DNA from 3 places in the Luteibacter rhizovicinus DSM 16549 genome. Region 3 is predicted to be linked to each of the others. Evidence: riboswitches for the same ligand, from Rfam matches in the RefSeq annotation. Region 3 holds a riboswitch; each other region holds the start of a gene.
What was found. A riboswitch is a leader RNA that binds a small molecule or an ion and turns the genes downstream of it on or off. The one in region 3 is predicted to bind cobalamin.

Region 1 (9,793 bases), 280 kb from region 3:
CTCCTGCCGGACCCGAACCTGGTCGAGGACTCGCTCTACGAGGCCCTGGACAAGCTGGGCAATCGCCCGCTGCGTGCCTTGCAGCGGCTGCGCGCCGTGGTCCTCGGTCCGGCGCAGACCCGCTTGCTCCGCCTGAGCGCGGGCAGCGCGGGTCTCAGCATCGAACGCCGCAGCTTTCTCGACGACGGCCGGATCGTCGAATTCACCTGTTCCTGGTATCGCGGGGACATCTATGACTTCGTCGCCGAACTGCAAAGCGACTAACGAGCCAACCAGACCATGACGATCCAGCCGCAAGACACCCTGATGTTCCGCGAAGCGCACGAGACCGCCGAGGTCGTCGAGCGGCAACTCGCCAACAACGAAGCCGTGATCGGTGCCCTGGCGGAACGCCTGCGCGCCACGCCACCGCGCATGGTGATCACCTGCGCACGCGGCAGCTCGGATCACGCGGCGATGTACGCCAAGTACGTGTTCGAAACCCAGCTCGGTGTCGTCACCGCCTCGGCCTCGCCCTCGGTCACCTCGATCTACCACGCCGCGCAGCGCCTCGATGGCGCGCTTTATGTCGCCATTTCGCAGTCGGGCAAGAGCCCCGACCTGGTGCGCAATGCCGAGGCCGCGAAGAAGGCCGGCGCCTACGTGGTCGCCCTGGTCAACGTGGTCGATTCGCCGCTGGCCGCTGTGGCCGACGTGGTCGTGCCGCTGCATGCCGGCCCGGAAACCAGTGTCGCGGCGACCAAGAGCTACCTCGGCGCGCTGTTCGCCATCCTGCACATCGCGGCGCGCTGGAGTGGCAAGGCCGAGATCGCCGATGCCCTCACCGCGTTGCCCGCCCAGCTTCGCCACGGTTGGGATGCCGACTGGTCGGCACTGACCGACGGCCTGGTCGACGCGCACAACCTGTTCGTCGTCGGCCGCGGCTTCGGCTTCGCCGGCGCCCTCGAGGCAGCGCTCAAGTTCAAGGAAACCTGCGGCCTGCACGCCGAGGCCTTCAGCGCGGCCGAAGTGAAGCATGGCCCCATGGCCCTGGTCGGCCCGCACTTCCCGGTGCTGTTCTTCGCGCAGAACGACGACACGCTGCCCGGCGTGCTCGACGTGGCCGCCGAGTTCCGTAAGCGTGGTGCCAAGGTCTGGGTCGCGGCGCCGGGCGCCACGGGCGAGGACATCCTTCCGCTGGTCGCCACCGCGCCGATCGCCGCGGTGCTGGTCACCGTGCAGAGCTTCTATCGCGCCACCGCCGCCCTCGCGCTGCGCCGTGGCTTCAATCCCGACGTCCCGCCGCACCTGAACAAGGTGACGGAAACCGTCTGATCTACGGAGTTTCCTCGTATGACCATCGCCCTCGTCAACGGTCGCGTCCTTACCGATAACGGATTCCAGGGTGGTTTCGCCGTCCTCATCGACGACGGAAAGATCACCGGGCTCGCGCTGCCTTCCGATCCGCGCGTGCGTGCCGCGGAACGCCACGACCTGGGTGGCCGCAGCCTGCTGCCGGGCTTCATCGACTGCCAGGTCAACGGCGGTGGCGGCGTGCTGTTCAACGACGCGCCCACCGTCGAGGCCATCCGCACGATCGGCGAGGCGCACGCGAAGTTCGGCACCACCGGCTTCCTGCCCACCCTGATCAGCGACGATGTCGAGGTCATGGCCAAGGCCATCGATGCGGTGAACGAGGCGGTCGCCCAGGGCGTGCCGGGCGTGCTCGGCATCCATCTCGAAGGTCCGTTCATCGCCCCCGAGCGCAAGGGCGTGCACGATCCGGCCAAGTTCCGCATCGCCGATGCAAGCGATGTGGCGATGGTCGCGCGCCGCCACGGTGGCGTGACCCTGCTCACCCTCGCGCCGGAACGGGCCAGCGCCGCCGTCCTGCAGGAGCTGGTCGCCAACGGCGTGATAGTCGCCGCCGGGCACACCGCGGCGGACTACGACACCACGCGCAACGCGCTGGCCACGGGGATCCGCGGCTTCACGCACCTGTTCAACGCGATGACCCCGTTCACCAGCCGCGAACCCGGCGTGGTCGGCGCGGCGCTCGAAGACCCGGCCAGCTGGTGCGGCCTGATCGTCGACGGCCACCACGTGCATCCGGCCTCGCTGCGCGTCGCCATCGCGGCGAAGGCGCGCGAGAAGATGATGCTGGTCACCGACGCCATGCCGCCGGTCGGCTCGGACGATCCGACCTTCGTGCTCAAGGGCGAGACCATCACGGTGAAGGACGGCGTCTGCCAGACCGCCGACGGCACCCTGGCCGGCTCGGCGCTGGACATGGCCACGGCCGTGCGCAACACGATCAACATGGTCGGCGTGCCTTACGACGAGGCCGCGCGCATGGCCTCGACCTACCCGGCCGCCTTCCTCGGCCTCGGTGCCACCCACGGCCACATTGCCGCCGGCTATCGCGCCGACCTGGTCGTCATGGATGACAACCACGAGGTCGTCGAGACCTGGATCGGTGGCGTGCGCGTCGTCGGCTGACGCCGGCCCAGTTGTTAAATCCGCGTGACATGGACCCGGCGGCCCGCTAGAGTGGCGCCGTTCGGGTGTCCCGACCGGCGGTCGCTGGAAAGGATGAAACGGGAAGCCGGTGCGTCGCCTCGCGACTATTCCGGCACTGCCCCCGCAACGGTAAGCGACAGGAAGGCCTGAAGGTCTTTACGGGAACCGGCCAAACGCCACTGCGCAAGCGGGAAGGCGCCGGGTCCCGCCACGGCAGGTGGCTGACGCAAGTCCGGAGACCGGCCCGATGCATTCGCCTCGCGACTATCGCGGGGCGTTTTCTGTTGGGCGATTCGCGGAGGGCGAATCCGGACAGCGTTCCGGGTCGATCCGTGCCCGCATGCCGTTCGCCGTTTGTCCTCCGTGTCGCCTCTAGCGATGCACTAAGGAAACGGCTCCATGAAGAAGACCCTGCTCGCGATGGCCCTGCTGTCGTCCATCGCCGCCGCCCACGCGGCCGATGCTCCTGCCGACCGGCTCGACCCGGTGGTGGTTACCGCCAACCGCGCAGCGACGCCGCTGGATGAAGTGCTCGCCCCGGTCACGCTGATCACCCGCGAGGATATCGAGCGCCTGCAGCCGGTCAGCGTGCAGGACCTGCTCACCGGCCTGCCGGGCGTGGTCATCGCCAACTCGGGCGGTATCGGCCAGCAGACCTCGCTGTTCATGCGCGGCACCAACTCCTCGCACACCCTGGTCCTGCTGGACGGCGTGCGCGTCGGCACGGTCGGCGCCGGCATCCCGGCCTACGAGCAGCTGCCCGTCGACCAGATCGATCACATCGAGATCGTCCGTGGCCCGCAGTCCAGCCTTTATGGCTCGGACGCCATCGGCGGCGTCATCCAGATCTTCACCCGCCACGGCCAGGCCGGCGAAGCGCCGACCCCGTCGCTCTCGGTCACCGGCGGCAGCCATGGCTACACCGACGGCCAGTTCGGTCTCTCGGGTGGTACCCAGCACAGCTGGTACAACGCCAGCCTCGGCGGCCAGTACACCTCCGGCATCAATGCCTGCCGCGTTGGCGCGGGCGACGTGTTCAAGGGCTGCTTCACCAACGAGCCCGACCACGACGCCTACCGCACGTACAACGGCGCGCTCTCCGGCGGCTACCGCTGGGACGACGGCACGGAGCTCACCGGCAGCTGGCTGCGCAGCAAGGGCGACATCGAATACGACGGCGACTTCCAGAACCTGACCCGCCGCACCCAGCAGGTCGCCGGCGCCAAGCTCGCCTTCAACGCCCTGGAAAACTGGCGCATGTCGATCAGCCTGGGCCAGAACCAGGACCGCGCCGACAACTACCTCAACGGCGCCGACAAGACCCTGGACTTCGTGAACTACGGCGTCGACAAGGCACGCGTGGGCTATCTGTATTCCAAGCGCAACCAGGCCTCCTGGCAGAACGATGTCACCCTCGCCCCGGGCCAGACCCTGAGCGTCGGCGTGGACTACCAGCAGGAAAAGCTGAAGAGCGATACGGATTACCTCAAGGACACGCGTGAGAACACGGGCGTGTTCGCGCTGTACCAGGGCGTCTTCGGCGCCAACGAGATCCAGCTTTCGGCGCGTCACGACCACAACAACCAGTTCGGCAACCACACCACCGGCCAGGCCGCGTACGGTTTCCGTTTCGACAACGGCATGAAGGTCACCGCCTCCTACGGCACCGCGTTCCACGCGCCGACCTTCAATGACGAGTACTACCCGTACGGCGCGCCGGTGAACCTGAGCCCGGAGAAGTCGCGTACCGCCGAGATCGGCTTGTCGGCTCGTCCGGGCATCTGGAACTGGGCGGTCAACGCCTACCAGACGCGCGTGAGCGACCTGATCGGCTTCGATGCGAATTTCCTGCCGATCAACGTCAGCAAGGCGCGCATCCGCGGGCTGGAAGGACAGCTGGGCGCGGACGTGGACGGCTGGCACCTGCGTGCCTACGGCACCCTGCAGCAGCCGAAGGACCGTGACAGCGGCGACGAGTACAACAACCTGCTCGCCCGCCGCCCGAAGCGCACGGCCCGACTCGATGTCGACCGCGACCTCGGCGCCTTCACCGTCGGCGGCTCGGTCTATTCGGCGGGCTACAGCTACGACGACGCGGCCAACACCACCCGCCTGGGCGGTTACACCACCGCCGACGTGCGCGCCACCTGGCACGTGGACAGCGACTGGAGCGTGCAGGGTCGTCTGGCCAACGCATTCGATCGCCACTATGAGACGGCGGCTTACTACAACCAGCTCGGGCGGACGTATTACCTGACCGTGCGGTATTCGCCGGCGCGTTGAGGCAATACCCATCGCCGATGAATCGGCTCCCACACAAGACCTGCCTGAACTCTGCAAGGTGGCGGCTTTTATGTGGGAGCCGATTCATCGGCGATTCCCCAGAGATTTGTCTCGATACAAATGAACGCGACACCCCTGCCTTCCGGCAGGGCCCCGACTAAAGGCACACGCGACGCCGACGCTCTGACGTCATAAAGTCCACGGGCGCGGGTATGCTTCCCGCGATCACAGGAAGTGTCGTGAACTTTTTTGCACCATTCATTCGCCGGCCAATCGGTACGTCGCTGCTTGCGGCGGGGCTGACCCTTGCCGGTGCGATCGCGTACATGCTGCTGGGCGTGGCCGCGCTGCCCTCGATCGAGGTACCGGCGGTCTTCATCCAGACCCAGATGCCGGGCGCCAACGCGCAGACCATGGCGTCCACGATCATCGCGCCCCTGGAACGCCATCTCGGCCAGATTCCGGGCGTGGACCAGATGTATTCGAACAGCTCCGAAGGCTCGGGCTTCGTGCGTGTCCGTTTCACCATGGACCGCAGCACCGACGCCGCCGCGCGTGACGTGCAGGCCGCGATCAACGCGGCTGCCGCCGACCTGCCGGCCGGCATGCCCACGCCGCCCCAGTACTTCAAGTTCGACACCGGACAGATTCCCGTCCTGCTCGTCGCCTTCACCTCGAAGACGATGCCGCCGGACAAGCTCTTCGACGTGGTCAATACGTTGATCATGCCCAACGTGAAGCAGATCGATGGCGTCTCCCGCGTGCAGGTGTTCGGCGGCACGCCGCATGCCGTGCGCATCGAGTTGGATACCAACGCCCTCGCCTCCAAGCAGCTCACCGCCAACGACGTCTCCAATGCGCTCAACGCCGCCAACGTGAATTCGCCGCAGGGCGTGCTGTCCGACGGCACCACGCAGATGACGGTGACGGCGAACGATGGCCTGCGTGAGCCGAAGGATTTCGCCAGCATCCTGATCGCCGTGCGCAACAACGTGCCGGTCCGCCTGTCCGACATCGCCAAGGTCACCAGCGGTGAGCAGGACCAGTACCAGGCGGCATGGTTCCAGGGTGAACGCTCGGTCACCATGCAGATCAGCAAGCGACCGGAAGCCAATTCCATCGCCACGGCCGAGGCGATCCGCGCCGCCTTGCCGCGCTTCCAGTCCTCGTTGCCCGCCGACGCCGTGGTCACCCCGATCTTCGATCTCACGCAGACCACCCAGTCGGCCCTGCACGAGGTGAAGGTCGCGCTGCTCATCAGTATCGTGATGGTGGTGCTGGTGATGATGGTCTTCCTGCGTCGCCTCGGGCCCACCCTGATCGCCACGCTCAGCGTGCCGCTCTCGTTGGCCGGTGCGTTCGTGGTCATGTGGATCCTCGGTTACACGCTCAACACCATGTCGCTCATGGCGTTGGTGCTGTGCATCGGCTTCGTCGTGGACGATGCCATCGTCGTGATCGAGAACATCGTTCGCCACATGGAGCAGGGAACCGCGCCGATGCCAGCCTCGCTGGAGGGCGTGCGTGAGATCGGGTTCACCGTCGTTTCGATCACGCTGTCGCTGATCGCCGTGTTCGCGCCGCTGCTGTTCGGCAACAACATGATCACCAAGCTGTTGCGCGAGTTTTCGGTAACGCTTGCCGCCGCCGTGGTGATCTCGGCCGTCGTCTCGCTGACCCTGACGCCGGCGCTGTGCGCCAGGTATCTCAAGCATGACGAGGCCGATCGTAAGGTAAGCCGCTGGGAGCGCGCACTCGAGCGCTTCGATCGTGGCCTTCTCAACACGTACGAACGCGCGCTCGACTGGGCTATGCGGCATCGGCGAGTGATGCGCTGGCAGCCGCTGATCCTTCTGATCGCGACCTTTGCGCTTGGCTTCGCCGTGGTGAAGACCGCCGGCGGCAACTTCATGCCTGACGAAGACACCGGCATGCTGCAGGCCGAGGTGACGGCGGACGCGAACATCTCGCCTGATGAAATGTCCCGCCGCCTCAAGCGGGTCGGCGACATCATGCAGAACGATGCGGCCGTCGCCGACGTGAATACGATTCTTGGTAGCGGCAACGACGGTGCGGCCGTCGGCAACACCGGCCTGATGTTCATTGACCTCAAGCCGAAGGGCAGCGGGTCCGGAGAGCGCAAGGAATCCATCAAGGAGATCATGGAGCGCCTGGGCAAGGAGTACGAGAAGATCTCCAACGTCCAGGTCTTCATGAGCCCCGTGCAGTTCCTCGGTGGTGGTGGCAACAACGGCAACCGCGGTCAGTATTCCTTCCAGCTGATCAGCACCGGCGGCGAGAATCTCCAGCCGTGGGTCATGAAGCTGGTGCGCAAGATGCGCACGATTCCGCAGTTCAAGGATGTCGGCAGCGACTTCGACGTGGTCGGCAAGCAGCAGATGCTCCAGGTGGACCGCGATGCCGCAGGTCGCCTGTCGGTCGGCATGGGCATGGTGGATTCGGCGCTCTATAACGCCTTTGGCCAGCGACAGGTATCGATCATCTATTCCGATATCAACCAGTACTGGGTGGTGCTCACCGCCGCCGCGGCGCAGACCTTGAGCCCCGATGCCCTGTTGAATACCTACGTGAAGAGCGCGACGGGCGTCATGGTGCCGCTGTCGGCGCTGGCGAAGATCGCGCCGGTGGCCACGCCGACCTCGATCACCCACCAGAACCAGCTCGAGTCGGCAGATATCACCTACAACCTCGCGCCGAAGATCTCCCCGGACAAGGGCAACACGATGGTCGAGGAGGCGGTGCGCCAGCTCAACCTTCCCGAAGGCGTACGCATGGATTTCACCGGCACGAACCAGCGCCTGAAGGACGCCCAGTCCAACGGCATGGTGTTGCTGATCGGCGCGATCCTCGCTGTCTATATCGTGCTCGGCATTCTCTACGAGAGCCTCGGGCATCCATTGACGATCATTTCGACGCTGCCGGCCGCGGGTGCGGGCGCCTTCCTCGCCATGCTGATCACGCAGCAGCAGCTCACGCTGATGACGATCATCGCGGTGCTGTTGCTGATCGGCATCGTGAAGAAGAACGCCATCCTGATGGTCGATTTCGCGCTGGTCGCGCAGCGCGAGCACGGCATGTCACCGGTGGAAGCGATCCGCCAGGCCGCACTGGTGCGCTTCCGCCCCATCACCATGACCACCCTGGTCGCGATGGGCGCCGCGCTGCCGCTGGCGATCGGCTTCGGCGTGGGTTCGGAGATGCGTCGCCCGCTCGGTATCGCGATCGTCGGCGGCCTGCTGGTGTCGCAGCTGCTGACCCTGCTGAGCACGCCAGCGATCTACCTGTGGAACCACGACCGCAAGATCCGCGTCGCCCGTCGCAAGCATCGCCGTATGCTGAAGCGCCGGTACAAGGTGTGGGTGAAGATCAGGAAAGGCGACGGCACTCCCGGTATCGCCGCTGAAGCGGCTCCCACATGAGCCAGAGCGCGCTCTGGTAGGAGCCGATTCATCGGCGAACAAGGGAATGTGGGAGCCGATTCATCGGCGAATGGTAAATAACCCCGCTGCGCAGCAGCGCTCCGCCGAGGTTGCTGGCCACAGGCTCCATCGGGGAAGAGCATCGCCGATGAATCGGCTCCTACCAAAGCAAATGCGTCAGACGACGGGTTCGACTGCCGCGACTGGCGGCGGAGTCGCCGGCAGCATATGAGCTTTTTTCCAGGTGCCGCGACGGTAGTACACCGTCGTGATGCCCAGCGAGACCAGTGAGCCGACCGGGAAACTCCACCAGATCGCGTCGGCGCCAATGACCGGCTCCAGCAGCGCGGCGAACGGATAGCGCACCAGCCACATCGAGATGATCAGCACGACCAGGGGCAGCATCACCGCACCCGTCGCACGCACCACGCCGAACATCACGAAGGTCACGCCGAACAGCAGGAACGACCAGACCACGATGTGGTTGAGATGCTGCGCGATGCCGATCGCCGAGCTGTCGCTGCCGAGGAAGAGCGCCAGTGCGGCACGATTGAACAGGTAAATGATGAGCACCAGCGTCCCGGTCAACGCGAAGTTGGTCAGCACGCCTGCACGGCCGATGCCGGCGACACGATCCCAGCGTTTCGCGCCGACGTTCTGGGCCACCATCGACGACACGGCGCTACCGATCGCCAGTGCGGGCATCTGGATATACGTCCACAGTTGCGAGGCGGCACCGAAGGCCGCCGTGGTCTGCGAACCGTGCCGGTTGACCAGGGACATCATGATGATCGCCGACGATGAGATCACGACCATCTGCGCACCCATCGGCAAACCCTTGGCCAGCAGGCTCTTGAGGATGGCGACATCGGGCACGAGCAGGCGGAGCTCGTTGCGATGGATGCACAGGAAATACTTCTTTCGGTACAGCCAGACCAGCAGGGCGAGCAAGGTCCCCGTCTGCGCGATCAACGTCGCCACGGCGGATCCGGCGATGCCCATGCGCGGGATGGGACCGAGCCCGAAGATGAAGAGCGGATTCAGCGCAATGTCGAGGATCACCGACACCAGCATGAAGACGAACGGCGTCCGCGAATCGCCGGCGCCACGCAGGGTCATTCCCAGGAAGGTGTAGAGGTACATCGCCGGGAGAGCGATGAAGATGATGCGCAGGTATTCGATCGCATAGGGCTGGGCATCATGGGGCGTGCCCATGGCGCGAAGCATCGCCGGCGTGGCGATGAAACCGCCGATGGCGACCAGCAACGAGATCACGACGAAGAAGCCGAGCCCCGTGCCGACGACACGTCGCGCTTCGGGGATGTCGTGCGCACCGACCGTCTGTCCGACCATGATCGTCGTCGCCATGCCGATGCCGAAGACCACGCCGAGCAGGAAGAACAGGATCAGGTTGGCGTTGGAGGTCGCGGCAAACGCGGATTCACCGAGGAAGTGGCCGACCCATACGGCGTTGACCGACGCATTCAGTGACTGCAGCACGTTCGCGCCGAGGATCGGCAACGAGAACAGCAGCAGCGTCCGGGTGATCGGACCCTCGGTCAGCGCGGCAC
Region 2 (9,793 bases), 1.1 Mb from region 3:
GCCTGCTCGATAACATCCGCCGCGACACGCGCCCCATCCTCCACGCGAATCACCGCCGCCGCACGCTGTGCACGCGCCGCAACACCCTCGTCCATCAACAGCGCACGCAACTTCCCTCCCGCGACATCGGCGCGATAACGCGAGGCCGCCAGCACGTCCCCCACGCCCAGACGAACGACGCGCGCCGCGTTATCCGGCTGGTCGAAGCCATGCGGCACGACCAGTTCGGGACAGCCTGCACGCAACGCTTCCTGAGTCGTGCCGATGCCGCCGTGATGAACGACCGCCGCCGCGCGTGCGAACAGCGCACCGTGGGGTGCGTACTCCACGGCAACCACACCGTCCGGCAGGACCGCAGGCAGTCGCGCACGCATCTCCGGCGATCCCGTCAGCAGTACCGCGCGTCGACCCAGGGCCGCGGCGGCCGCCATGCTCTCGCGGAGGAAGCTCTCCCCCGCATGCACGGCCGCCGAGCCCAGCGTAAACACCAGTGGCGCGTCGCCGTCATCCAGAAAGCGACGGAGGTCGGCAGGAAGCGTGTCGGCAAACGGCGCGTAGCGGCAATAGCCGGTCACCACGGTGTGAGCCGGCGAATCCGGTGGGGGCCGACCCAACAGCGGCGAGTACATGGCGAGGACACCGTCTCGCGCGTGCTGTCCGCGATGAAAGGGATCGCCCCAGACCGACACCGGGGCCAGCCCGAGCGATTGCCGGAAGTGCCGTACCGCCTTCGTCCAGGGCGAGGTCACGGTCTCGCCAAGGCGCCGCACCCATGCGCCTCGTCGGGGTGACGCACGCAGGAAGCGGTCGAGCCAGTCGATCCCCGTGGCGGGGGGATCGAACGCCGAGAGGAACACGGCAGGCGACAGCGCGGCCGATAACCAGGCGATCCGCCGGGTCTCGCCAAGGATCTGCCCGGCGAAGGCCAGCGTCGAGGTCACGATCGCATCCGCGTCGGCACACACGGGTGCGAGAGCCTCGTAACTGCTCGCCACATCGGCCGCGGCCAGGTCGCGCACGACGAAGCGGGGACCGCGCCAGGGATGAAAGGCGCGCGCGGCGAAGGCCGCCTTGTCCTCGGGCTCGGCAATCCCGCTGGCGAGGACGAAATCCAGCCCCGCCTCGGCGACGGCGTCACGATGGATCCCGTGGGCGCCGATCGTCACGCGATACCCGCGCTGGCGCAGCTCCCGCCCCACGGCGAGGAAGGGAAAGAGATCGCCCTGCGATCCCACCGTCGCCATCACGATATGTCTTCCGGTCATGCAGCGCTCCAGGGAGGTCGGCCCATGGTCGCCGTCGGGATGTCGAGGCGATGCATCGCCACCGATTGACTTTGGGCGTCCATACGGCTAATTTTCCGCTCGTCAGCGGTCTTTATCTCTTTATTCGAATAGAAAGATAAAGCTAAGAGGGAAGCCGGTGTGAATCCGGCGCTGCCCCGCAGCGGTATGTGGAGACAAGCCCGTCACAGGCACTGGATCGGTAGCGATCCGGGAAGCGACGGACAAGGCGGCACCGTTACGGTGCCACATCCACGAGCCCGAAGACCTGCCGCCGACCGGAACGAACGCGCCGTCATGGGCGCGAACGCTCCGTCCGACCTGGATCGTCGTCCCGCGAGGGGCGGCATCCGGTTCGCCCGCGGGGGCGAAGGTCGACGGCTAGCCCGCATGACGCCCCCTGGCCTGTCGCGCCCCGCGCGGCAGGAGCGTGTGCGTCGGCGCCCAGCCGCCCTTCCCTCCTCTTTGCCACGAAGAGGAACATCCATGCCACACGTAACGTATCCGGGCTTCCCCCGCATCGGCCGACGCCGCGAACTCAAGCGCGCCCTCGAGAGTCACTGGAAAGGAGACAGCGGCGCCGACGAACTGCTCGCCGTCGCGCGCGAACTGCGCCAGCGCCATTGGAAGCTTGCCCGCGACGCCGGCGCCGACAGCGTCCCGGTCAACGACTTCTCCCTCTACGACCATGTCCTCGACGCCGCCGTGCTGGTCGACGCCATCCCCCCGCGCTACCGCGACCTCGCGGCGCGCGACCCGCTGGCGGGCTACTTCGCCATGGCCCGCGGCCACCAGGACGGCGATGTCGACCTGCATGCCCTGGAAATGACCAAGTGGTTCGACACGAACTACCACTACATCGTGCCGGAGCTCGAGGCGGGACAGCGCTTCGCAGCGCGCCCGGACAAGGTCGTCGCGGAATACCTTGAGGCCCGCGCGGCCGGTCACGTGGCGCGCCCTGTCCTGCTCGGACCGGTGAGCTTCCTGCGCTTGTCCAAGACCGTCGACGGCAGCGACCCGCTGGCCTTGCTCGACACCTTGCTGCCCGCATGGCTCGGCGCCATCGACGCCCTCGCCGACGCGGGCGCCGACTGGGTGCAGGTCGACGAACCGACCCTCGTGCTCGACCTCGATGCGGCATGGCGCGAAGCGTTCCGGCGGACCTATGCCGCGGTCGCCGCGCACGGACGCGTTCGCATCCTGCTCGCCACCTATTTTGGTGAGCTCGGTGCGAACCTCGAGCTCGCCACGTCGCTGCCTTTGGCCGGCCTGCATGTGGACCTCGCCCGCGCACCGGATCAGCTGGATGCCGTGCTCGATGCCTTGCCGGCCGACCGCGTGCTTTCCGCCGGCGTGCTCGATGGCCGCAACATCTGGCTGAGCGACCCGTCGACCATCCTTCCCCGCGTGGACCGCCTGCTCGCGCGTCTCGGCAACGACCGTCTCTGGCTGTCGACCTCCTGCTCCCTGCTGCACGTGCCGATCGATGTCTCCGAAGAGAAACACCTCCCTGCGCACCTGGCCGGATGGTTGTCGTTCGCCCGGCAGAAGATCGCCGAACTGCGTCGCTATGCGGACGCCGTCGCCGGCGACGACGCCGCGCGGAAAACCCTCGCCCGTCAGCACGAGATCGTCGCCAGCCGCCAGGCCTCCGGCGACGTCGTACGTGCCGACGTGCGCGCCCGCGTACGTCAGCTGACGCCGCAGTTCGGCCAGCGTCGTTCGGCCTTCTCGTTCCGCGCCGACGTGCAGCGCGAGCGCTTCGGCCTGCCCGACCTGCCGACGACGACGATCGGCTCGTTCCCGCAGACCAACGACCTGCGCATCGCGCGCGCCGCGCACCGCTCGGGCAAGCTGGACGACGACGCCTACGCCGCCATCCTTCGTGACGAGGTGCGTCGCGTCGTGCGTTTCCAGGAAGAAGCCGGTATCGACGTGCTGGTGCATGGCGAACCCGAGCGCAACGACATGGTCGAGTACTTCGGCGAGCAGCTGGACGGCTACGTCTTCACCTCGCTCGGCTGGGTGCAGAGCTACGGCTCACGCTGCGTCAAGCCACCGATCATCTATGGCGATGTCGCGCGTCCCGCACCGATGACCGTCGCCTGGTCGGCGTACGCGCAGTCGCTCACCGACAAGCCTATGAAGGGCATGCTCACCGGACCGGTGACGATGCTGCAGTGGTCCTTCGTGCGCGATGACCTGCCCCGCGCCGATGTCTGCCGGCAGATCGCCCTGGCCCTGCGTGACGAAGTGCACGATCTGGAGAAGGCTGGCATCGGCATCGTCCAGATCGACGAGCCCGCGCTGCGCGAAGGCCTGCCGCTGCGTCGCGCGGACTGGGATGCCTATCTCGCCTGGGCCGTCGACGCCTTCCGCATCACAGCCGGGGGCGTCAGCGATGCGACCCAGGTGCACACCCACATGTGCTACTCGGAATTCAACGACATCATCGAGGCGGTCGCCGCGATGGACGCGGACGTCATCTCGATCGAGACCAGCCGCTCGCGCATGGAGCTCCTGGACGCTTTCACCCGGTTCCAGTACCCGAACGGCATCGGCCCTGGCGTCTACGACATCCACTCACCCCGCGTCCCGACCGAAGCCGAAATGGCCGACCTCCTGGCCCGGGCCCTCCGGGTGCTGCGTCCCGACCAGCTCTGGGTGAACCCCGACTGCGGCCTGAAGACCCGCGGCTGGCCGGAGGTCTCCGACGCCCTGAGAGGCATGGTCTCAGTGGCCAGGGCGGCCCGCGAGAGACTGGCCGTGACGGTCTGACATCGAGGCGGCTCTTCTGTGGGAGCCGCTTCAGCGGCGATGAGCCTCCCCGCCCGCGTCAGCTCTCACTGACGCGGGCGCAGGGGAAACCCAGCGGCGCACCCACCCCATTCCCTGACGGAACGAAAGCGCACAACCTCATAACCTACGGCCTTCCACAGGAAGGAGCGTGAGATGAGGAAGAAAGGAATCGCCCTGCTGCTTGCCCTGGCAAGCACGCAGGCTATCGCGGGGGAGCGCCCGTATGTCCACGATCTGGATCGTCGTTTCGACCAGTACACGTGGGTCACCACCCACAACGCGTTCAATACCTTATTGCCCTCCAGCCAGAGCAGGAGCATCCCCCAGCAGCTTCGCGACGGCGTGCGCGGCTTGTCGCTGGATCTGCACGAGTACCAGGGCAGGGTCAGGGTCTGCCACGGCTCATGCGCCCTCGCCGGCCGGCCGCTGGCCACCCATCTCAACGATGAGATCGTCCCCTTCCTTCTGGCCGATCGCCAAGCCATCGTCACGATCCATCTGGAGGACTACGTTTCGCCGTCCGCGCTACGCGCCGAATTGGCAAGAGTCCCTAACCTGGCACGCCTGACATTCAATCCGGACACCTGGAATACCCCTGGCTGGCCGACGCTTCGACAGATGATCGCAGCGAATCAACGATTGCTGATCTTCGATCTGGAATCAAAAAATGCCGGCCGCTACGCCCTCCCCAGCGGCGTGGCGACCATCATGTCCTCCAGGGGCGGTACGTCGGAAAACTACTGGGTGCTGGGCAAGACTATCGGTACGCACGATACCTCGTGCAGGAGCCGCTGGGCCGGTACATTGGAACCGGGACAGGTACAGTTTCGGGGGAAATCATGGCCCCGCCTGTTCGTCATGAACCATTTCCATGAAACCGGGGAATCGCTGCATTCAAGGACGGACAACCGCTACGACAAGCTGATGGACCGTGTGTACGGCACCTGTGCACGCGCCGCTCGTCGCCCGCCAAACTACATCGTCATCGACCACTATCAGCAAGGCGATGCCTTTGAGCTTGCCGGTGTACTCAACCAGGGCGGCATCGTCCTGTACGAAGGCAGGAACGCGACCCAGAACATCGTGTGCGGCATCCCCGGCGGCGAGGCGACCACCATCAACTTCAAGAGCGGAAACCGCCGGGGGTGCGAGAACGACGAGGCCCGCTCGGCTCGTCTGTTCGGTTTGCGTGCCGGCACGACCTTCACCGTATTCGATTCCCCGGATGGAAAGCGATCCGACGACTACACGACGGTTCGCGTCCTCAAGGACCTCGGAAGCCGCACCGTGACGATTCCCTCGTTCCATACCTCATACAAGGACGGCTACGTCGACGTCCAGGCCCGTTACCGGAACGGCCTCGACGGCAAGGTGTCACGCGTGAACGTGGTGCCGGCGACCACCCGATAGGTGCCAGCCGCCCGCCGGGTCGCCGCCGAGACGCGGCCCCGGCCCGCCGCCGCCTGAACATCCATGCAATCGTCACCCCCGGGGCGTACCCTTCCCCCTGCAAACCCGGCAAAGGCCGTGTATCATGGCGCGCCCCCATTTATCTCTTTATCCGTAAAGAAGGATATATACCCACGATGAGCAACTTCCTCTTCACCTCCGAGTCGGTCTCCGAAGGCCATCCGGACAAAATCGCCGACCAGATCTCCGACGCCGTTCTGGACGCCATCCTGGCCCAGGATCCTCGCGCTCGCGTGGCCTGTGAGACGCTGGTGAAGACCGGCGTCGCCATCGTCGCGGGTGAAATCACCACCAGCGCCTGGATCGACCTCGAGGCGCTGACCCGCAAGGTCATCCTCGACATCGGCTACGACTCCTCCGAAGTCGGCTTCGACGGCGAGACCTGCGGCGTGCTGAACCTCATCGGCAAGCAGTCCCCGGACATCAACCAGGGCGTGGACCGCAAGAAGCCGGAAGAACAGGGCGCTGGCGACCAGGGCCTGATGTTCGGCTACGCCACCAACGAGACCAGCGAGTACATGCCGGCGGCGATCCATTACGCCCACCGTCTCGTCGAGCAGCAGACCAAGGTCCGCAAGAAGAAGAACTCGCCGCTGCCGTGGCTGCGCCCGGACGCCAAGAGCCAGGTCACCCTGCGCTACGAGAACGGCGAAGCCGTCGCCATCGACGCCGTCGTGCTCTCGACCCAGCACGATCCGGACGTGAAGCAGAAGGACCTCATCGAAGGCGTGCGCGAGCTGATCCTCAAGCCCGTGCTGCCGGCGAAGCTGCTGCACAAGGGCACCAAGTTCCACATCAACCCGACCGGCAAGTTCGTCATCGGTGGCCCGGTGGGCGATTGCGGCCTGACCGGTCGCAAGATCATCGTCGACACCTACGGCGGCTGGGCCCGTCACGGTGGTGGCGCGTTCTCGGGTAAGGATCCGTCCAAGGTCGATCGTTCGGCCGCCTACGCCGCGCGTTACGTCGCCAAGAACATCGTCGCGGCCGGCCTCGCCGACCGTTGCGAGATCCAGGTCAGCTACGCCATCGGCGTGGCCGAGCCGACCTCGATCTCGGTGACCACCTTCGGCACCGGCAAGATTCCCGACGAGAAGATCGAGAAGCTGATCCGCAAGCACTTCGACCTGCGCCCGTTCGGCATCATCAAGATGCTCGACCTGGTCCACCCGATGTACCAGCAGACCGCCTCGAACGGTCACTTCGGCCGCAAGCCCTACGAGGTCACCGACAAGAACGGCAACACGTTCACGGCGTTCTCGTGGGAGAAGACGGACAAGGCCGAGATCCTGCGCGATGCCGCTGGGCTTGGTGTGAAGGCCGTTCGCGCCAAGTAAGCAAACGCGCGTCTTAAACCATAAGAAAACGGGCGCCCTCGGGCGCCCGTTTTCGTTCGCATGGTTCGATCTATGCCAAAGTGCGGCAACCCGGCATGCAAGGGTTCCACGGCATATCATCGGAGCACGCCCATGGTCCGCTTTCTCTGCGCCACGATCCTGCTCGCTGCCATGAGTCTGCCCGCGCTCGCGGATGTCCGACCCTTTCCGACGACCTTCCGGATCCAGGACATCGCCACCGACGGCGCCACCATCCACGTTCGCGTCGGCGGCACGGGCCCCGCCGTCGTGCTGCTGCACGGCTTCGGCGACACCGGGGACATGTGGGCACCGCTGGCCGAGAATCTGGCCCGGGACCATACCGTCATCGTGCCCGACCTGCGAGGCATGGGCATGTCGTCGCATCCGGACGGCGGCTACGACAAGAGAACCCAGGCGGGAGACGTACGCGCCGTCCTCACCCAGCTCGGTGTCGACCGCGCCGTCGTCGTCGGTCACGATATCGGCACCATGGTGGCCTACGCCTATGCCGCACGCTATCCAGACAAGACCGTGCGCCTGATCGTGATGGATGCGCCTGTTCCGGGTATCCCACCCTGGGACCAGATCGTGCGCAATCCCTTGCTGTGGCACTTCGATTTCGGGGGGCCGGACATGGAGCGCCTGGTCGCAGGGCGCGAACGTATCTATCTGGATCGTTTCTGGAACGAGTTCGCGGGTGACCCGCCGAAAATCGACGAGGGTACGCGGCAGCACTACGCCCAGATCTACGCTCGCCCCGGCGCGATGCATTCGTCCTTCGCCCAGTTCCGCGCCATTCGCCAGGATGCCGACGTCAACCAGGCGTCATTGGCGACGAAACTTCCCATGCCCGTGCTCGCCATCGGTGGCGAAAAATCGTTCGGCGCGAACGAAGCCATCGTCATGCGCAATGCCGCGGGCAACGTCACCGGCCTGGTCATCCCAGGCGCCGGACACTGGCTGATGGAAGAGGCAACGGATGCCACCATCGCTGCGGTGCGCAATTTCGCCGACGGCAAGCCCGTCGCCGGCGCGACGACGCATTGAGCTAGCAGGCCCACAACCTAACGGCCAGCGGCAAAGCGCGCGCCTACCGCTGCCCGTCGCGCTGTCGAAGCCGCCTGGCCGCGACGGTCACGGCGACTTCATGGCCTGGATGCGACACCTGAAGGGTCGCTACAGGAGATGACGCCATGCACCGCACCTTACCCCGCATCCTCGCCACAGCCTTGCTCGCCGCCGCCCTGCCCATGGCTGCCCTGGCCCAGCACACCGATTCCAAGGGTGGCACGCCGACCGACGCCGGCTTCGTCACCAACGCCAGTGGTGCCGGTCTCGCCGAGATCGAAGCCGCGAAGCTCGCCGACACCAACGCCGGTTCGGACAAGGTGAAGACCTTCGCCCACCAGATCATCGCGGATCACACCAAGGCGGGCGAGGAACTGAAGACGCTTGCCGCAGGCGACCGTGGTTACGCCACGGCCGAATCGCCGCCGCCGGCGAACCAGAAGGACATCGACGCGCTGAAGATGCTCAACGGTGCGGCGTTCGACAAGGAGTTCGCGAAGGTGATGGTGGCCGATCACCAGAAGGCCGTGGCGATCTTCGAAGTCGAAGTGGAGAAGGGTTCGAACAAGGATCTTCAGGCGTTTGCGAAGAAGACCCTGCCTACCCTTAAGGAGCATCTGAAGATGGCTCGGGCGTTGAATACCGGGAAGTAGCTGCGGGAGTTAGCGCGAGCGCCCATCGCCAAAGGCTATCGATAGCGGCGCGTGCTTACGGCAACGTGGTCACCACTGCATTGGTGACGTGCGCGCTGTCGTCGGCGACGCCCACCGCGTAAGCACCACTCTTCGAAACAGCCGAAATGCCGTTGCTCGAACCACCGCCGAACAACGCAATGGGTGAGAGCGTGCCCGGCGACGCCGGGTTCCACACGGCGGCCTGGGCATTTTCGCTTGCGTTCTGGCCGCCTACGGTGACCAAGCCGTTATCGCCCAACCCTGTCGCGCCGACCGTGGTGCCACTGTGCAAGGCTGGAATTCCAATGAAGCTCGTCGCCACGCCCGCCTCATTGATGACCAGATAAGCGGCAGTCGACTTGCCATCCGCCGTTTGATAATGCAAGACGATATTGCCCTGCGCGTTCATGAAGTCGCCAACACTCTTCACAGGGGTGCCTGCGACCGAAAGAGATGGCGCCGTCGCCGTCGATGCTGGCGATACCCAGTAGGCCACGCGTGATGTCGGCGCTGTGGGGAAAATGCATGTTCCCATGATGCGAGATGACGCGTTCATTGACTGCACCACGCAATAGGAAGCCCCAGAAGCCTTCGTCAGTACGGTCTTCTGATACAGGCCCAGAAGGCCCGGCGTCGCAATGACGGGGCTCGCCGTGCCGGTGCCGCTCGGACAATTCATCAACACCGCCGGGCTAGCCTGCGCGGTGGGCTCCCCGACATCGGCGGGGACGCAGTTATCGCCCGCGGAGGAAACATCGATGGCCGTCGTCGAGCCCGTCCGCCAGATCACCGCCGTCGCGACGGCACTGCCCGAACCGCTGACACCGGCAATGTCGCCTGCCTGGTTATATGCCGTCGCTTGCGTGGTGACGTCAGCGAGCAATCCCAGGACGCCCGGACGAGGTAACAGCTTCGAAAGCACCCCATTGCCGGTGGGACCCGGATTCCAGACCACGGCAAAGCCGATGCCCGAAGCATCGACACAGCCACCGACGGCCTGCCCACCGTTGGATATTCCGCTCGCGTGGCACGAACGCCCCGCCGCCAACGACGGAAGCGACAGCTCCTGTCCGGCCTGCGCAAGCCAGGCGACAGCCGGGCCGGCGGAACTCGGTGGTGAACACGTGCCCACGCTGATGCC
Region 3 (9,793 bases):
TACCTGGCCAAGGATGTCCTGCGGGATGCCGGCGCCGGTGTCGGTCACGGCGAGCATCACGTACTGGCCGGGACGCAGGTCACCATGCGCCTTGGCATAGGCGTCGTCGAGCAGCGCGTTACCCGCTTCCACGGTCAGGCGGCCCTGGCCGTTCATCGCATCCCGCGCGTTGATCGCCAGGTTGAGCAGCGCGTTCTCGACGTTGGACGGATCCACCAGGGTGTTCCACAAGCCACCCGCGATCACCGTTTCCACGTCGATGGCCTCGCCGAGCGCGCGACGCAGCAGCTCGTCCATATCGCGAATGAAGCGACCGATGTTGACGACCTTCGGCGCCAGCGGCTGGCGGCGTCCGAAGGCGAGCAGCTGGGCGGCGAGTTTGGACCCGCGCGTGACACCGGCCATCGCATTGGCGACGCGGCGCTCGGCCCGCTCGTTGCCGGATACATCGGTGGCGAGTAACTGCAGGTTGCCGCTGATGACCTGGAGCAGGTTATTGAAATCATGGGCGACACCGCCGGTGAGGTTACCGATGGCGTCCATCTTCTGCGCCTGACGCAGTTGTTCCTGGGTGACCTCCAGCGCCGCCTCGCGCTCACGCTCGGCCGAGACATCGCGGGCCACGGCGAAAATCAGGCCCTCACTCGGGACCGCGCGCCAGGAAAGCGTACGCAGGCCGCCGTCGGCGGTGCGATAGCGGTTCTCGAAACGGAGCGTCGCCTCACCGTCGGAAAGATGGCCGGTCTCGTCCTGGGTACGGAAAATGTCGTCCGGGTGGACGAAGTCGAGGTAGGAGCGGCCGACCGTATCGCGCTCGCTCCAGCCCAGGATGGCGGTCCACGCCGGGTTGACCGACAGCAGGCGCGTGTCGGTGTCGGCGACGACCAGGATGTCGCTGGACAGGGTCCAGACCCGGTCACGCTCGTACGTGCGCTCGACGACCTGGCGTTCCAGGTCTTTGGCGAGCGTCCGTAACTCGTGCTCGGCGCGGCGCCGTTCAACGGCCACGCGCGTGCGGCTGGCCACCTCGCTGACGAAGCTGATCTCTTCCTCGGGCCACGCGCGGGGGTGTTCATGATTGAGATAGAGCAAGGCGACGAAGCCACCCCGCTCGGTCACCGGCATATTGATGAAGGACAGGGCACTGATCCCCGCCAGCGCATCGGCCGTCGCCGCGGTCCGTGGATCGGTCCGGGCGTCGGTCACCACGGCGGTCACGCCGCGCTTGAGGTCGTCGATGTAGCTGCCGTAGTCGCGAAAGCGCAGCAGGCCGGCGAGCGTGGTGATCCCCGGGGCATTCCAGTCGCGCTCCACGGTGATCGTCTCCGCGACCGGATCGATCGTGCCATAGCCGGCGCGACTGACCTTCAGCGTCCGGCCGAGTACCTCGGCGACACGATAGGCAATCTCGGCAGGATCTTCCAGGTCACGCAACAGATTGCCGATCTCGATCAAGGCGAGACGGCGATCGTCGGCCGCACCGTCACCGCCCGCACCCTCGGCGACCGGGCGGATCGTCACCGCCACGCTGGCCGTTGCGCCCGGGCGCGCTTCGAGCGACACCCGTACAGGCAGGCCATCCGCCGTGCCCAGGGCCAGCTCGCGCACGCCGTTACCCGGAACGACCAGTGGCAGGGCGGCGAGAAGGCGGTCCCGGCTCTCACTGTCCCACAGGCCGAGGAACCCCGAGGGCTCGTGCTCGCGCAGGCGTGCCGTGACCCAGGCGTTGGCGTAGATCAGCTCCCCCGTCGCCGACAGGGCGGCAAAGCCGAACGTCAGGCCATCGAGCGCATGGGAAAGGAGGGTCTGGTCCTGCAATGCGAACGATGAGGGCATCGGAAATGCAATCGTGGGTTGGTGATGGCCGGCGATTTTATCGGTTCGTTGTGGTTCCCTTTGTGTAGACGGTCTTCACAAAATCGTCATGCGCCAGCGCATCAAAACCGCTTGACAAAGGCGACTCCCAAGCCGATCAAGCACCTAGGGCAAACACCCTACATCTTGTGTTGACGCACCCCCCAGCCAGCTATATCGTGTGTCCCGTTGGTGTCCGGAGAGGCGCGACTGCCCGTCGGACTTAATAGGGAATACCGGTGTGAATCCGGAACTGCCCCGCAGCGGTAAGTGGAAACGATCCCGTTCTATGCACTGGTCCTACGGGGACTGGGAAGCGACGGGTAGGCGGGCCGAGAGGCCCACGTCCACAAGTCCGAAGACCTGCCAGCAATCGGAGCCCGAGCGGCCTCGATAGCAGTGACGGCTTCCGCGGGGAAGCACGTCGCGGACCGGAGCCCTTCGCGGCGCTCCGTCCTCGACGATTCCCGCGTTTCACCGCCATCGCATCGAGCCGGTTCCTCGGGAACGGGGTTTGACCAAGGCCATGGGGCTGCCAACACAATGACGACGATGGATTCCGCAGCGCGCGAGCGCACCGAGACGGCCGATGCGGCCGCCACCCCCTCCGCAGCAACCGACAAGGCGCCTGCCGCCGGTTACAAGAACGACGTGCCGCCGGCCTTCGCGCTGACGCCGCCGCACAACCCCGGCCAGATGCGCGTGACCAAGCGCAACGGCGGCCACGAAGTGGTCGACGTGAACAAGATCGTGCGCGCGGTGACGCGCAGCGCCGATGGCCTGTTTGCGGTCGATCCGATGCGCGTGGCGCTGAAGACGATCGGCGGCCTGTACGACGGCGCCACCACCCAGGAACTCGACCAGCTGTCGATCCGCACCTCGGCGGCCCTCACCGCCGAAGAGCCGGAGTACGGCCAGCTCGCCGCGCGCCTGCTCGCCGCTTTCGTCGACAAGGAAGTGTCGGGCCAGGACATCCAGTCGTTCTCGCAGTCGATCTCCGCCGGCTTCGACCTGGGCATCCTCAACGAGCGCCTCCGCGACTTCGTGCAGATCAACGCGCGCAAGCTCAACGATGCGATCGACACGACCGGTTCGCGCCGCTTCGAATACTTCGGCCTGCGCACCGTGTACGACCGTTACCTGCTGCGCCATCCGACCAAGCGCTTCGTGATCGAAACGCCGCAGTACTTCTTCATGCGCATCGCCTGCGCGCTCGGTGGCAACGATGTCGCCGAGACGCTCGAGCTGTATCGCATGCTGTCGTCGCTCGAATACCTGGCCAGCTCGCCGACCCTGTTCAACGCCGGCACGGCGCACGAGCAGCTGTCGTCGTGCTTCCTGCTCGACTCGCCGCAGGACGCGCTGGAATCCATCTACGCCAAGTATGGCGACGTGGCCCAGCTGTCGAAGTTCGCCGGTGGCATCGGCCTGGCCTACTCTCGCATCCGTTCGCGCGGTTCGCTGATCAAGGGCACCAATGGCCACTCCAACGGCCTCGTGCCCTGGCTGAAGACGCTCGACGCGTCCGTGGCCGCGGTAAACCAGGGTGGCAAGCGCAAGGGCGCGGCCTGCGTGTACCTGGAATCCTGGCACGCGGATATCGAGGAATTCCTCGAACTGCGCGAGAACACCGGCGACGACGCACGCCGCACGCACAACCTGAATCTGGCCAACTGGGTCCCGGATCTCTTCATGCGCCGCGTGGAGACCGATGGCGACTGGTCGCTGTTCGATCCGAAGATCGTCCCGCACTTCGTCGATACCTGGGGCCCGACCTTCGAAGCCGCCTATGAAAAGGCCGAGGCCGAAGGCCTCGCCGCGAAGTCGATCAAGGCGCGTGAGCTCTACGCCCGCATGCTGCGTTCGCTGGCCCAGACCGGCAACGGCTGGATGACCTTCAAGGATCGCTCCAACGCGACCAGCAACCAGACCGCCCTGCCGCAGAACGTGATCCACCTGTCGAACCTGTGCACCGAGATCCTCGAAGTGACCTCGGAAGGCGAGACGGCCGTGTGCAACCTCGGCTCGGTGAACCTCGCCCGCCACGTGGTGGACGGCCAGTTCGACTACGACAAGCTCGCCACCACGGTGCGCACCGCCGTACGCCAGCTCAACCGCGTCATCGACCTCAACTTCTACCCGATCGCCACGGCGAAGACGGCGAACATGAAGTGGCGCCCGGTCGGTCTCGGCGTGATGGGCCTGCAGGACGTCTTCTTCAAGCTGCGCCTGCCGTTCGATTCGGAAGAAGCCCGCAAGCTGTCGACGCGCATCCAGGAAGAGATCTACTTCCATGCGCTGTCCATGTCCAACGAGATCGCCGAGCGCGATGGCCCGCTGCCGGGCTTCGAAGAGACGCGTTCGGCCAACGGCGAGATGCAGTTCGACTACTGGCCGACGGCGACGCCGACCGACCTCGATGGCCGCTGGGCCGAGCTGCGCGAGAAGATCAAGGCCAAGGGCCTGCGCAACTCGCTGCTCATCGCCATCGCACCGACCGCGACGATTGCCTCGATCGCCGGTTGCTACGAGTGCATCGAGCCGCAGGTGTCCAACCTGTTCAAGCGCGAGACACTGTCGGGCGACTTCCTCGTGGTCAACCGCTACCTGGTCGACGAACTGAAGACGCTGGGCCTGTGGACCGCCGAAGTGCGCGACCAGATCAAGCTCGCCGAAGGTTCGGTACAAGGCATCAACGCTATCCCGGCGCGGCTGCGCGAGGTGTACCGCACCACGTGGGAACTGCCGCAGAAGGCCCTCATCGACCTCGCCGCCTCGCGCGGTGCGTACATCGACCAGAGCCAGTCGCTGAACCTGTTCATGGAGAACCCGAACATCGGCCAGCTCTCCTCCATGTACATGTACGCGTGGAAGTCGGGCGTCAAGACGACCTACTACCTGCGCTCGCGTCCTGCCACGCGCATCGCCAAGACCACCGTGAGCTCCCCGGCCGCCGTCCAGGCACCGATCGCTCCGGTCGCCGATGCGCAGGAACAGGCCGAAGCCGCGGTGTTCTGCTCGCTCGAGAACCCCGAGTACTGCGAAGCCTGCCAGTAACAACAGCAACAACATCTGTAACTCCGCAACACCGCAACACTGTCCCTGTAGGAGCCGATTCATCGGCGATAGGGTGCTCGCGACGAGCCTGCCCGCTGCCGCGGATCGCCGCTGAAGCGGCTCCTACAGAGACCTTGCATACCGATGCTGGCGCGACCCCGCGCCGCTCACCCATTCCCGAGGTACCCGATGTCCGCTGCACCGATCACCCGCGACTCCAACATCCTCGACCCCGGCTTCGAACTGACGCTGCGGCCGATGAAGTATCCGCAGTTCTACGAGATGTACCGCTCCGCTATCCGCAACACCTGGACGGTGGAAGAAGTCGACTTCTCGCTGGACACGTCGGACCTGAAGTCGAAGATGTCGGACGCGGATCGCCACCTCATCCATCGCCTGGTGGCCTTCTTCGCCACCGGCGACACGATCGTGTCGAACAACCTGGTGCTGAACCTGTACCAGCACATCAATTCGCCCGAAGCGCGCATGTACCTCTCGCGCCAGCTGTATGAAGAAGCGCTGCACGTGCAGTTCTACCTCACCCTGCTCGACACCTATATTCCGGAACCCTCGGAGCGCAACAAGGCGTTCGCGGCGATCGAAAGCATCCCGTCCATCGCGGCCAAGGGCGAGTTCTGCTTCAAGTGGATCGACTCGATCCAGGGCCTCCATCGTCTGGAAACCCGCGAGCACCGTCGCCAGTTCCTGCTCAACCTGATTTGCTTCGCCGCCTGCATCGAAGGCCTGTTCTTCTTCGCCGCCTTCGCCTACGTGTACTACCTGCGTTCGCGCGGCCTGCTGCACGGCCTGGCCTCGGGCACCAACTGGGTCTTCCGTGACGAGTCCGGCCACATGGCCTTCGCCTTCGAAGTCGTCCGCACCGTGCGCGAGCAGGAGCCAGACCTCTTCGACGACGAGATGCGCATGCAGGTCGAAGCCATGCTCGAAGACGCCATCGCCTGCGAAACCCTGTTCGCCCAGGACGTGCTCTCGGGCGGCGTCGCCGGCCTCTCGGTCACCGACATGCGCCAGTACCTCGAGTACTGCGCCGACCAGCGCCTCGTGCAGCTGGACATGCCGAAGAAGTACGGCTCGAAGAACCCGTTCGACTTCATGGACCTGCAGGACGTCCAGGAACTGACCAACTTCTTCGAGCGCCGCGTTTCCTCGTACCAGGTCGGCGTGGAAGGCGAAGTCGCCTTCGACCAGTCGTTCTGACGGCCCTTCCTGTTGCAGTGCCTGTATCATTGCTGCACTGCAACAGGAACCGCCCATGACCGACATCGCCCACCCCATCGAGGCCCGCGTCCTCGAAATCGTCTTCCCCGACCACACCAACCACCTCGGCACGCTGTTCGGCGGCCAGGCGCTGGCGTGGATGGATAAGGCGGCCTTTCTCGCCGCCTCGCGCTACTCCCGGAAGATCGTCGTCACCGCCCGCTCGGAGCAGGTCGACTTCCACGTCCCGGTACGCAAGGGCCAGATGGTCGAGCTGATCGCCACGGTCGTCTCGGTCGGCCGCACCTCGATGAAGATCGACGTCGCCATGTACACCGAAGACCTGCTCACCGGCGCGCGCGAGCTGTGCACGCGTGGCACGTTCACCATGATCGCGCTCGATGCCGATCACAAGCCGACGCCGGTGCAGCCGCTGCCGGCCTGACGCTGCCGGCCTGACGTCACCGGCCTGACGCTGGCCGCAACCTTGCCCGCTGCCGCGGGTTCGCCGATGAATCGGCTCCTACCGAAGCGTATGCCAAGCCTGTTGACTTAGAGCGCACTCGAAGGCGTACGCTCCTCGAATGCCCAATTCGATGACCATCGCCGAGGCCGCTCTCGCCACCGGCCTCACCACGCATACGCTGCGGTATTACGAGCAGATCGGCCTGATCGATCCGGTGCCGCGGCGGAGTGGCCAGCGTGTCTACGGCGAGGCCGAGATGCGTTTCATCCACTTCGTGCTCAAGCTACGTGCCACCGGCATGCCTATGCGGGTGATCCAGGAATACGCCGAGCTGCGTCGCCAGGGCGAAACGCCCGAGAGCATCCGCCTGCGCGGCGATCTCCTGGCACGCCATGCCGCCACCCTGCGCGACGAGCTGGTCACGCTCACCGAGACGATCGGGCGGCTGGACGAAAAAATCGCCCTGTACCGCTCGATGTACGTCGAAGACGGCGCCCCTTCCCCCGCCGAAGCACCGACGCCACCCGCGCCGGTGCCGGCTGCCATCCCCTCGAGACGCAGGAGAAATGCATGAAGACCCGCCAACTTGGAACGCATGGACCGCAGGTGTCCCTGCTCGGCCTCGGCTGCATGGGCATGAGCGAGTTCTACGGCGCCGGTGACGAGAAGGAATCGATCGCCACCCTCGAGCGCGCGCTCGAACTCGGGATCACCTTCTGGGACACCTCCGACGCGTATGGCCCGCACACCAACGAAGAACTGCTCGGCCGCACGCTCGCCGGCCGCCGCGACCAGGTCTTCCTGGCCACGAAGTTCGGCATCGTGCGCGATCCGAACGACCCGACCAAGCGCGGCATCAGCGGTCGGCCCGAGTACGTGCGTCAGTCCGTCGAAGGCAGCCTGCGCCGCCTGAAGACCGATGTCATCGACCTCTATTACCAGCACCGTGTCGACCAGACCGTGCCGATCGAGGAAACCATCGGCGCCATGGCGCGCCTGGTCGAGGAAGGCAAGGTGCGTTACCTGGGCCTGTCCGAGGCCTCGGCCGAATCCATTCGCAAAGCGGTCAGCGTGCATCCGATCACCGCACTGCAGAGCGAGTATTCGCTGTGGACGCGCGATCCGGAGACGACGGGCACCCTGGCCGCCTGCCGCGAACATGGCATCGCCCTGGTCGCCTATAGCCCGCTGGGTCGTGGTTTCCTCACCGGCGCGATCACCCGGCCGGAGGATTTTGCCGAGGACGACTACCGCCGGCTCAACCCGCGCTTCGTCGGCGAGAACTTCCAGAAGAACGTCGCCATCGTCGACAAGGTGAAGACCTTCGCCGCCGACAAGGGCTGCACGCCCGGCCAGCTGGCCCTGGCATGGGTACTGGCCAAGGGCGAGGACATCATCCCGATCCCGGGCACCAAGCGCCGCACCTACCTGGACGAGAACGCCGCTGCCGTCGATGTCGTCCTGAGCGCGGCCGAGGTCGCCGAGATCGACGCGATCTTCCCGCCAGATTCCGCCGCCGGCGAGCGCTACCAGGCCAACATGATGGGTTTCATCAACGCCTGATCCGTGAACGGCAGCCCCGCCCCGGTTAACGGGGGTGGGGCTTCCCTCCCTATAATGGGCGGATGTCATCTCCCGATCATTCGCCGCTGGGCAAGGCCACCGTCTACGCCGACCGCTACGACGCCGGGCTGCTCTATCCCATTCCCCGCCAGGGCAAGCGCGACGAAATCGGCGTCTCCGCCGACGCGCTGCCGTTCCACGGCGTGGATGTATGGAACGGCTACGAGCTGTCCTGGCTGGACCTGCGTGGCAAACCCGTCGTCGCGGTCGCCGAATTCCGCTTTCCGGCGACGACACCGAACATCGTCGAATCCAAGTCGTTCAAGCTCTACCTGAACAGCTTCGCCCAGGAACGCCTGGCCGATGCCGCCGCCGTGGGCGCGATCCTCGTCCGCGACCTGTCGGCGGCAGCCGGAGGCCCCGCCGAGGTGATCCTGCGGGCACCGGGCGACCTCGACGGGACACCGATCGGTGAACCCGAAGGCGCTCTCCTGGACGTCCAGGAGCTCGACTTCGACAGCTACGGCCCGCCCCGCCCGGATTTCCTGGCGACCCACGAAGGCGACGCCCGGGAAGTACTGGTCTCGCACCTGCTGCGCTCCAATTGCCCGGTCACCGGCCAGCCCGACTGGGGCAGCGTGCAGATCGCCTATACAGGCGCGCCGATCGACCGCGCCGGCCTGCTCCGTTACCTGGTTTCCTTCCGCAGCCACACCGAATTCCACGAGCAGTGCGTCGAACGCATCTTCATGGACATCCGCGAACGCTGCGCGCCACGCGAGCTGGCCGTGTATGCGCGTTACACGCGCCGCGGCGGCCTCGACATCAATCCGTTCCGCAGCACGGACCCGGCCGCCGTGCCCGGCAATCCGCGCGGCGCGCGGCAATAATGAATGCACCGTTCATGCGTTCTTCATTGGTCTTGCCTTTAGTTGTGTAGCCTGTAACCTGCCGCGGCCAAGGGGATCGGTCCCTGTGCCTCGTCCCATTCGACTTTGATCAGCACTATCGGAATCCAGACATGAAGCTTTCCTTCCGTTCGTCCGCCCTCGCCACGGCCACCGTCGCCGGTCTGCTGGTCCTCACCGCCTGCGGCAAGAAGGAAGATCAGCAAAACGCCGCGCCGGCGCCGGCTGCTACCGCTCCGGCTGCCGCCAGCACCGCTCCGGCCGCTGCTCCCGCCGCCACGACCACCGCTGCCGTCGCTGCTCCGGCTGCCCAGCCCGTTGCCGCGCCCGCTGCCCCGGCTGCCGCTGCCGACACGCTGAAGGTCGGCGCGGTCACCCTCGGCAACGCCGTCGGCGCCGACAAGAAGGTCGCCAAGGCGAAGAACGCCTTCGCTCCGTCCGACAAGACCATCTACGCTTCGGTCGCCACCGACGGCACGACCGCCGGCGCCACGCTGAATGCGAAGTGGACCTACCAGGACGGCGACACCGCCACCACGGTCAGCGACATCAGCCAGTCGATCAGCACGGACGGCCCGGCCGTCACCACGTTCAAGATCCAGAATCCGAACGAGTGGCCGGAAGGCAAGTACAAGGTCGCCATCTCGCTCAACGGCCAGGCCGTGGGCAACGAAGCGTTCGAGGTCAAGAAGAAGTAATTACTTCTTCCGCGAATGTTTCAAAAAAA

Region 1: it holds a riboswitch for cobalamin, as region 3 does, so the genes downstream of both, BJI69_RS07830 (TonB-dependent receptor domain-containing protein) here and BJI69_RS09030 (ribonucleoside-diphosphate reductase subunit alpha) in region 3, are expected to answer to the same signal.
Region 2: it holds a riboswitch for cobalamin, as region 3 does, so the genes downstream of both, metE (5-methyltetrahydropteroyltriglutamate--homocysteine S-methyltransferase) here and BJI69_RS09030 (ribonucleoside-diphosphate reductase subunit alpha) in region 3, are expected to answer to the same signal.

What each region holds. Positions count from the first base shown of each region.
Region 1 is NZ_CP017480.1:1,714,647-1,724,439, reverse strand. Features, by position in the region: gene BJI69_RS07845 (GntR family transcriptional regulator) at 1-264, shown strand, start outside; gene BJI69_RS07840 (SIS domain-containing protein) at 280-1,314, shown strand; gene nagA (N-acetylglucosamine-6-phosphate deacetylase) at 1,333-2,478, shown strand; cobalamin riboswitch at 2,525-2,761, shown strand; gene BJI69_RS07830 (TonB-dependent receptor domain-containing protein) at 2,899-4,782, shown strand; gene BJI69_RS07825 (efflux RND transporter permease subunit) at 5,022-8,222, shown strand; gene BJI69_RS07820 (MATE family efflux transporter) at 8,400-9,793, opposite strand, start outside.
Region 2 is NZ_CP017480.1:861,206-870,998, forward strand. Features, by position in the region: gene BJI69_RS04055 (glycosyltransferase) at 1-1,265, opposite strand, end outside; cobalamin riboswitch at 1,355-1,573, shown strand; gene metE (5-methyltetrahydropteroyltriglutamate--homocysteine S-methyltransferase) at 1,770-4,061, shown strand; gene BJI69_RS04065 (phosphoinositide-specific phospholipase C-related protein) at 4,236-5,492, shown strand; gene metK (methionine adenosyltransferase) at 5,669-6,889, shown strand; gene BJI69_RS04075 (alpha/beta fold hydrolase) at 7,022-7,957, shown strand; gene BJI69_RS04080 (DUF4142 domain-containing protein) at 8,104-8,631, shown strand; gene BJI69_RS04085 (hypothetical protein) at 8,687-9,793, opposite strand, start outside.
Region 3 is NZ_CP017480.1:1,998,406-2,008,198, reverse strand. Features, by position in the region: gene BJI69_RS09035 (hybrid sensor histidine kinase/response regulator) at 1-1,836, opposite strand, end outside; cobalamin riboswitch at 2,028-2,239, shown strand; gene BJI69_RS09030 (ribonucleoside-diphosphate reductase subunit alpha) at 2,407-4,911, shown strand; gene BJI69_RS09025 (ribonucleotide-diphosphate reductase subunit beta) at 5,101-6,129, shown strand; gene BJI69_RS09020 (acyl-CoA thioesterase) at 6,185-6,574, shown strand; gene BJI69_RS09015 (MerR family transcriptional regulator) at 6,726-7,169, shown strand; gene BJI69_RS09010 (aldo/keto reductase) at 7,166-8,158, shown strand; gene queF (NADPH-dependent 7-cyano-7-deazaguanine reductase QueF) at 8,221-9,048, shown strand; gene BJI69_RS22515 (hypothetical protein) at 9,180-9,764, shown strand.